Regions from separate parts of the Priestia sp. ST2 genome, predicted to be linked through region 2. Evidence: predicted binding sites of a transcription regulator. Region 2 holds the regulator's gene; each other region holds the start of a gene.
What was found. The regulator Rex, encoded in region 2, represses fermentation and respiration genes when NADH is low (regulators of the CRP and FNR family bind a similar motif). The targets are predictions, from matches to a motif close to TTGTGAAATATTTCACAA.

Region 1: the regulator Rex is predicted to act here: its motif matches at 1,420-1,437, upstream of AC0KUU_RS26770 (L-lactate dehydrogenase).
Region 3: the regulator Rex is predicted to act here: its motif matches at 1,888-1,905, upstream of nirB (nitrite reductase large subunit NirB).

Annotation. Positions count from the first base shown of each region.
Region 1 covers NZ_JBVVNT010000009.1:89,027-92,194, reverse strand. Annotated here, with positions in the region: gene AC0KUU_RS26775 (lactate permease LctP family transporter) at 1-376, opposite strand, end outside; gene AC0KUU_RS26770 (L-lactate dehydrogenase) at 439-1,395, opposite strand; gene AC0KUU_RS26765 (cation diffusion facilitator family transporter) at 1,728-2,603, shown strand; gene AC0KUU_RS26760 (methyl-accepting chemotaxis protein) at 2,744-3,168, shown strand, end outside.
Region 2 covers NZ_JBVVNT010000018.1:11,344-14,511, reverse strand. Annotated here, with positions in the region: gene AC0KUU_RS29470 (ABC-F family ATP-binding cassette domain-containing protein) at 1-717, opposite strand, end outside; gene AC0KUU_RS29465 (redox-sensing transcriptional repressor Rex) at 1,176-1,814, shown strand; gene tatA (twin-arginine translocase TatA/TatE family subunit) at 1,868-2,053, shown strand; gene tatC (twin-arginine translocase subunit TatC) at 2,069-2,824, shown strand; gene AC0KUU_RS29450 (YdiK family protein) at 2,850-3,077, opposite strand; gene AC0KUU_RS29445 (CPBP family intramembrane glutamic endopeptidase) at 3,074-3,168, opposite strand, start outside.
Region 3 covers NZ_JBVVNT010000003.1:402,213-405,380, forward strand. Annotated here, with positions in the region: gene nirB (nitrite reductase large subunit NirB) at 1-1,662, opposite strand, end outside; gene AC0KUU_RS14550 (SGNH/GDSL hydrolase family protein) at 2,270-3,016, opposite strand.

The sequences.
Region 1 (3,168 bases), on a different contig from region 2:
AGGAAAAAGCAACAAGCAGCATTTGCAAGCGGGGGTCATCCGTTATTGAAATAATAGATTGTCTGATGGTAGTAAACTGTCCGCTTTTGACAGTTAGCTTGTATAAGAACACCGCTCCGATAATAATATAGCTGATGGGCCAAAGTGCATACAGAAACCCATAGCCTGTGGCTCCTAAGATCATTGAGGCAGGCATATCATAAAAATAAATAGCAATAATCATAGAAAGAAGCACCGTAATACCAGCAGCAATATGTCCTTTTAATTTCAAAAGAGTTAAAGCAATAAAGAAAAAGATAATGGGGATGAGTGCAATTAGTGCAGAAAGCCAAATATTATCTAACGGATTATATACCTGAGTCCACGTCATATTCATACACCTCTACTACATATTTAAAACAAGGGAGCGGGGGAGTCCCCCGCAAAAATCTTTAGATGTTACACAAAAGCTCTGTCGCGAGTTTGCTTAAGTATGCTAGCAGAGTGCTCGAGCTGCTGCTGTTCGTGAGGGGTTAAATTCAATTCAATAATTTGACGCACGCCGTTTTTATTAATGATAGCTGGTACGCCGATATACACATCAGAAATACCATATTGTCCTTCTAATAAAGCAGATACTGTTAAAATAGAATTTTCATCATCTAAAATAGCCTTGGTAATGCGTACAAGCCCCATTGCAATTCCGTAATAAGTCGCTCCTTTTCGATTAATAATATGGTAAGCCGCATCGCGGGTTTGTTCGAATAGATGCTGCATATCCGGTTCTTTTTCAATAGCGGCAGTATTGATAAAATGTTCGAGCTTCACACCGCCAATTTGCGCGTGGCTCCAAACAGGAAATTCCGTATCTCCATGTTCCCCCATAATATAAGCGTGGACGTTGCGAGAATCTACTTCGAAATAGTCGCTTAACAAGTAGCGGAAGCGAGCTGTGTCAAGAATCGTTCCTGAACCAATTACCCGTTCGTTTGGTAATCCTGATACTTTTTGTGTAACATGTGCGAGAATATCAACTGGATTTGTTGCCACTAAAATGATGCCGTCAAATCCGCTGTTCATAATATCTTTTACAATGCATTCAAAAATTTTAACGTTTTTTTCAACTAGATCTAAGCGTGTTTCCCCTGGAGCTTGATTAGCGCCCGCTGTAATAACTACTAAATCAGCGTCAGCACAGTCTTTATAATCTCCAGCCCAGATTTTCATCGGTGTGGCAAATGGCATTCCATGATTGATATCACGTGCTTCACCTTCTGCTTTTTCTTTGTTCATATCGATTAACACTAATTCATTGGCAATACCTTGATTCACCATTGAAAAAGCGTAGCTTGAGCCAACAAAACCAGTTCCGATAACAGCAACTTTTCGTGTTTTTGGTGTGAATTGTGTTTTCATTTGTATCATCCTTTGAATTTTATTTTGTGATGTTTTTCACAATGTTAGTGTAACAAGAATAAATTGCTTCAGCTGTGATAAAAATCACACCCTTTAAAAAATAGTAAACAATTTTACAGGGCGATTTTAAAAAATGTCCTTCTACATGAAGTGCCACATTTAGAAAGATCTTAAACGTTTAAAGTGTTGAGTAAAGGCAACTTGTTTTGCAGAAAGCTAAAGAGTTTAACATTCTCTATTTGTATGTTAGCAGCCAATAATGTTTCTATAGACCCACACGAAATCCATTTGTTACACTAAGTTTGCTTATTTTGAATAAAGGAGTGGAAGGGATGGAGAACTACTATGAGCAAGCCCAAAAAGGCGCTTGGGTTAGTATCTTATCATATATCTTTTTATCAACATGTAAACTTATCATTGCGGGTGTCACCGCTTCCTCTGCATTAAAAGCCGACGGTCTTAATAATGTTACAGATATTATTGCATCGATTGCCGTCTTGGTCGGCTTAAAAATCTCTAAAAAACCTCGTGATAATGATCATCCCTATGGACATTCCAGAGCGGAACATATTTCTTCACTTATTGCTTCTTTTATCATGATGGTCATCGGACTAGAAGTATTGGTTGATGCGGGTCAGTCATTATTTATGGACAAATCTGAAGCTCCTAATTTACTGGCTGCTTGGGTAGGTCTTGGAGCGGCTGCTATTATGGGTGGTGTTTACCGATATAATATTAAGCTTGCTAAAAAACTTGATAGCCAGTCTTTATATGCGGTTGCTAAAGATAATTTGTCTGATGCACTTGTGAGTATAGGGGCTGTTGTGGGAATTTTCGGCTCACAATTCGGCTTGCCATGGCTGGATGTGGTAGCTGCTTTTGCTGTGGGAATTATTATTTGTAAAACAGCCATTGAGATTTTTAAAGAAGCGGCTCATTCCTTAACGGACGGATTTGATGAAGAAAAGTTAGGGCACTACAAAGAAAGCATCGAGCTTGTAGAAGGTGTAAAAGAAGTAGAAGATGTGAAAGCGCGCAAGCTTGGTAATCAAGTCGTGATTGATGTAACTGTTAAAGTAGATCCCCATTTAAATGTTATCAAAAGCCATGAAATTGCCGATCAAATTGAACATATGATGAACGATGAGCATCAAATTAAAGATACGCTTGTTCATATTGAACCTGATGCATACGAAAAGCAAAAATAAGACCAGCACGTTCTTTCGTTATGAAAGGATGCGCTGGTTTTATTTTGCGGGAATTTGAAATAAATCACAAAAACTTCTTCAAAAATGAAAATGAAAAGCCGTTATTAGTAATATAAAGATTTTTGTAGAAGGGTGAGGGAATGAAGAGGTTAAGTGCAAAGCTCGTAGTATTTTTTAGTATTTTTATAGCTATTTTATTATTAGTTGTTTCAGGGGCTGTTTATCAATTTACCAAAACGCAAATAGAAAAAGATGTAGAAGTTCAGTCTCAAAGTCAAGTGAAAGAGTTAAAAGAAACCATTCATACATACTTAGACATGTATAGTCGTTCTTTGCTGACGTATAGTGAAAACGATGTAATTGTTAATTTTGTTAAGCAGGAAGGAGATCAAACAAACCAAGAGAAAAATCCGTATTTTACATGGAACACAGTTCAAAAAGAGTTTACGCAGTTTAAAGAAAAGTATCCAAACCTAGCACTTGAATACATAGGCACTCAAAATAAAGGAATGTATTCTGTTCCCAAACAAGAGTTTGGTTCAAACTATGATCCGACTTCAAGGGT
Region 2 (3,168 bases):
TTTTTGTGTGACTTCATACACTTGATTTACGACCTTATCAAGGAAGTAACGATCGTGTGAAACAATTAAAATAGCTCCTTCATACCCTTGCAGAAACTGTTCCAGCCATGCTAAAGTTTCAATATCTAAGTGGTTGGTAGGCTCATCCAGAATAAGCAAGTCTGGCTTTGTTAAAAGCAGTTTTGCAAGAGCCAAGCGCGTTTTTTGTCCACCGCTCAAGGAGGAAATAGGGGTGCTATAGTCAAAGTTTGAGAAACGGAAACCGTGAAGAATAGATCGTGTATCCGCTTCATATTGATAGCCGCCTAAATCTTTGAACGTTACTTGAAGCTGATCGTACTCTTTGGTTAGTTTTTCGTATTGAACTGAATCATTAAAAATGTCTGGATCGCCCATCTTCGTTTCAAGCGTACGTAATTCTTTTTCCATCTTCTTTAACGGAGCAAAGACTGTCATCATTTCTTCCCATATGGAGAGTGTTGACTCAAGAACTGTATCTTGTCCCATATAATCAATGGAAACACCTTTAGGTTTAATAATTTCTCCGCTGTCATAAGAAAGCTGCTCAGCAATAATTTTTAATAAAGTTGATTTACCTGCACCGTTTCGTCCCACTAGGGCAATGCGGTCTTTTGATTGTACTTCTAACTTTATATTCGATAAAATGGGTTCTGCCCCATAGTATTTTGTAATACCGTTCAATTGTAGAATAATCATTTTTTCACCTCTAGTAGTATATCCATAGTGTATTTTAACATATTTTCAACTACAAGTTCTTCCTACAAGCGTTTGTAATTTTTAGAGGGACAAGAACAAATGATGAAGCGAATGTTTTGATTCATGAAATAAAATGATTTTACCTGCACATTTTATACAGGATACTATGTTAAAATAAGAGATAAGTGCATCTCTGAACTTATATATGATGGATGTAGAAAATCCGTCATGACTAACAAACGGATCCTTTGAAGGGCTAATTGCTTCGTTCTAGCTACCGACTTTAAGTATTCCTGGATAGACAAAAGGCGTCGGGGTGTGAAGCGGAGTATATATAAAACAAGAGAAAAGAGAGAGAATTGGAAGCGCTACCTCAAGGCGGTTGAGGCTTTGTGAAAGGTAATGCAATATGACTTGAAAATGTTAGTAATGACATACATGAACTGAGGGGGTACAACGTGAACACTGAACAATTAAAAATACCACAAGCAACGGCTAAACGATTGCCGCTTTATTATCGTTTTTTAAAAAACTTGCATGCTTCTGGTAAACAGCGTGTTTCGTCAGCGGAGTTAAGTGAGGCAGTGAAAGTTGATTCTGCTACTATTCGCCGGGATTTTTCTTACTTTGGAGCATTAGGGAAAAAGGGATACGGCTACAATGTGAATTATTTACTTACATTTTTCCGTAAAACGTTAGACCAAGATGAAGTAACGAAAGTAGCACTGATTGGCGTAGGGAATCTGGGAACGGCCTTTTTAAATTATAATTTTATTAAAAATAATAACACCAAAATTGAGTGCGCTTTTGATGTGATAGAAGATAAAGTCGGTACAAAAGTAGGCGACGTGCCGGTTTATCACCTTGACCAATTGGAAGATTATATGAGTGATGATATCTCAGTGGCGATTTTAACCGTTCCTGCCACTGTGGCTCAGCAAATTACCGATCGTTTAGTGAATTGCGGAATTAAAGGGATTCTAAACTTCACTCCTGCACGCTTAAACGTACCGGATGAGATTCGACTGCATCATATTGATCTGGCTGTAGAATTACAGTCGCTTGTCTACTTTTTGAAAAATTATCCTGTTGAATAAGATGGACTGTGTTACGATTTCCTTAAGTCTAAATTAATAAGGAGAGTGGGAATATGGGGATTGGAGCAGGCAGTTGGATTATTATTGCGATTGTAGCACTGCTTATTTTTGGACCGAAACGGTTACCGGAGCTAGGAAGATCAGTCGGGCAAACGCTTAGAGAGTTTAAGCATGCCGCTAGCGGTGCCTCAGAAGATCGTGAAAAAGATAAACAGCGTCAAGTAGATGACAAAGAGTAAAAGGGTGATCATAGTATGACCGAACAAGAAATGTCAATATATGATCATATAGGAGAGCTGCGAAAGCGCATTTTAATTGTTTTATTTTTCTTTGTCATTGCCACAATTGGCGGCTTTTTTATAGCGGATAAGGTTATTGTCTATTTACAGCATGCTGATGAGGCAAAAAATTTAACGATGAATGCATTTAGGCTAACAGATCCAGTTAAGATTTATATGCAGTTTGCTGTTATTATCGGCTGTGTACTTGCAGCTCCTGTTGCACTGTATCAACTTTGGGCATTTATTAGTCCTGGTTTATATGAAAAAGAGCGTAAGGTAACGCTTGGATATATTCCTGTTTCCATTTTTCTCTTTATCGGCGGTGTCTCTTTTTCTTATTTTGTGTTGTTTCCATTTGTCGTCGATTTTATGACGCGCGTTTCTGATGAGCTGAATGTAAACCAAGTGATTGGCATTAATGAATACTTTTCTTTTTTAATGCAGCTCACACTGCCTTTTGGCCTGTTGTTTCAGCTTCCTGTTGTCGTCATGTTTTTGACGCGATTAGGAATTATCACGCCTATGTTTTTATCTCAAATTCGAAAGTATGCCTATTTCGTACTGCTAGTTATTGCCGCACTTATTACACCACCAGAATTGCTCTCGCACATGATGGTGACAGTGCCGCTCTTAATTTTGTATGAAATCAGCATCATTATTTCCCGCATTTCGTATCGCAAAGTGTTAAAGGCAAGGGCAGAGCAAGAAAGAGAAGATGTTAGTATGTAAAAAAACCACTGAAACAGTGGTTTTTTTATTTAGATGAATCATCTTGATTTTTATATTGCTGCTGCAACTTTTTAATTTTATAGTGCAAGATAAAAATGCGCACCGCAAATCTGAAATCGAACGCGGCTACGAGTGCAAATAAGATCGTGGGGAAATTCCACACGGTTTCCTGAGCATTTTGAATAGCCAGGTAGGTGAATAAAACCCCCATAATAATATAAATAAACCCTCGTGTTAAAGGGATATTCTTCATAAAAACATGCCTCCAAAAATAAACTGCATTTGTTCTGCTTGCTTTTGCATTTCTATAATTTTATCTGCAAAAATAGTTTGAGATAAAATAA
Region 3 (3,168 bases), on a different contig from region 2:
ATTTGCGTGCATGCGTTCATTCACAAATCGTGATTCGCGTTCATCAACGTATCCGGTTGGATTCACCATACCTAAATAATAGTTTAGCGCCGGACGGCATTTCGAACAGCCTTCTTCATTATTCCAGCCAAGTACATTCATCACTTCACGCGTATGCGAAAGGCCTTTTGCTTTGATTTCTTCGACAACTTCATCTCGTGAAAGAGTCGTACAGCCGCAAATCGCTTCTTTTTGAATCGCCGCGTCAAAGTCAGCGCCAAGAGTATGCTGAAGCACTTCCGCTACAAGCGGTTTACATCCTCCGCAGGAGCGAGAGGCACTTGTACAAGCTTTGATTTCATCAACCGATGAGCATCCTTGCTTTTGGATAGCTTCCACAATCGTACCTTTTGTTACGCCGTTACAGCCGCAAATAATATCATCGGCGCTCATGCTTGCTACTAAGCTTTCACCCGCGTTACCTCCAGATGGCTGTAAAATCGACACTTTTGCGACATCGGATACATCTTCTTGCTTTTGAATCATTGAAAACAGTCGATTTCCGTCGCTGCTTTCTCCAAAAAGAACAGCTCCTACAATTTGATTGCCTCGCAAAACAAGCTTTTTATAAATGCCGTCTTGTTCATCAAACACTTTGATCGCTTTTTTCTCTTCATCTTCCATGAAGTCTCCCGCGGAGAACACTTCAACACCTGATACTTTTAGCTGCGTGGATAAAACTGACCCTTCATAAGGAACTTTTTCTGCCCCGCAAATCGCTTTTGCTAATGCTTTTCCTTGTTCATACAGAGGTGCCACCAGCCCGTATACCATTCCTCTATGCTCTGCACATTCTCCAACCGCGTAGATGTTTGGAATATCCGTTTGCATATAGTCATTTACAACAATTCCTCGATTTACGTTAAGTCCCGCTTCTTTTGCAAGCTGAACATTTGGCTTAATTCCAACGGCCATCACGACTAAATCAGCGTCTAAAAACGTCCCATCTTTAAAAGATAATCCTTCAACTCGCTCATCGCCGACGATTTCCGCCGTTTGTTTTTCAAGCAAAAACTTCATGCCTTGTTTTTCTAATTCATTTTGAAGCAATTTGCCGGCTGTTGGATCAAGCTGACGTTCCATTAAATACGGAGCTAAATGAATCACAGATACGTCCATCCCCAAATTTAACAGTCCGCGCGCTGCTTCTAATCCAAGGAGTCCTCCTCCAATAACCGCTGCTTTTTTATACTGCTGAGAAGCCTGCAGCATTTCATCCGTGTCTTTTATATCTCGAAAAGCCGTAACTCCTTTTTTATCAGACCCTGGAATCGGAAGAATAAAAGGAAGAGAGCCCGTTGCTAAAATCAACTCATCATACGATTCTACTCTGCCGCTGTTTGTCGCTACTTCTTTTTTCACTGAATCGATACTAGTAACCGTTTCGCCCGTATATAATGTAATATTGTTTTCTTGATACCAGTTCCAATCGTTTAACGTAATGTCTTCAACATTCGTATCTCCTTGCAGCACTTTTGATAGTAAAATACGATTATAGTTCGGATGCGGCTCGCTTCCGAAAATCGTAATTTCAAACGCTTCGCTTGAAACCTTCAATACTTCTTCAATCGCTCGAACTCCAGCCATTCCATTTCCAATCAATACGAGTTTCTTTTTTTGCATCTTCCATTCCTCCCCTGGCGTCTATACCTGCTTGTTTCAAAGATATATTTTCTATGCATCTTTAAAGATATACTTAAGATATATGAATTTTCTGAATCGTTCAACTTATGTGTTAGATTATCTAACACAGTTACGGTATGTATGCGATTCCATTGCTTTAACGACAAGCAAAAAAAATAAGTGGTCTAATTACGTTTTAATTGAGATCATCCTTTGCATTTTATTTTGTGATTTTTTTCACAACATTAATGTAGCAAGAATAAATAACCGGAGCTATGATAAAAATCACTCCTGAATGCTGATAAGCCAAAAATAAAAACTCTAAAGTTCTTTATAAAGAATTTTTTAAACAAACCGTTCTTTATAGTATTTACTATTACTCTCGTATTCTTTATAATGAATATATAGACCTTTATAAAGAACAGAACGGAGAATTAAAATGCCACTCGTAAACATTAAAAAACTTTGGACTCCTTTAGAAATCTTCGGCTTTAAGCTTTATAAGTGTAGAGATACAAAAAGCTACTACTATAAAACGAGGAAAAGTCATAATCTAATAAAATTATAAAAAACAAGCCCTATTCCTTTTCAAATAGGGCTTGTTTTTTTATTTTCCCGTAAACCAATTCACAACGTACTCTCCCCACACCTCATTTCCTTTTTTCGTTAAATTACCGCTGTCTTTATTTATATACTCTCCTAAATGAAAGGGCCAAATAAGCGAGTGATTCATATAATATACCCAGTTTGCTTCAGAGACTCCCCTGATCGCTTCTACCCCTTCTTCATAGGACTCCGTTTGTGAAATATATGGCTGTGACGGCTGAATCATAAGGGTTTTTTTCAAGTCTTTGAGCTGATGAATCAGCTTGTCTGTATTTTCAAGCGTCTCATCTAGCGTGAGGTGCTGATAGTCATTTTTAAGAGGTGCTTCAAACAAAATAATGTTTGGCTGAAGTTGATCAATTTGATCGGCAATATGTGAGGATAAAAGCTCATCCGTTGTTTGACTGCCGTATGAAAGTATTTTAACCGTAAATACATCACTTCCATATGTAGCTGCTAGCTCTTTTTTTAATTGCTGAGGCCACCCTGTTTCTTCTGCGGATGTGGCAATTACAAGAAACAGAGGCTTTTTATTTGCGATAGATGACTGGATTTGCTTTGTGATAAAGTCTGGAAGATTTTTTGTATAAGCAGATACATCGGAAAACTGTTTTTCTTTATGTACAACAGCAGTTTTTACTTCACTTGCCTGCGCTTCCGTTTGCTCCTGCCAGTGCTGCGTCCCCGCATACATCACCGCCCCGCACAAAACAGCCGCCGCCACATTTACCCCAACCATCGCCTTCATTCAATCTCCCCTTTACAAGTTCTTCTTACAATCTCAGCAAATTGCTTTCATAAAGAAGAACTCAAAATTAGTAGCTCCTGCGAATATCCCCTCAAAGGACTCATCCGGATAGGTCTAGCAACTCTATCATCACCGCTCTTCCGTGATGGTAG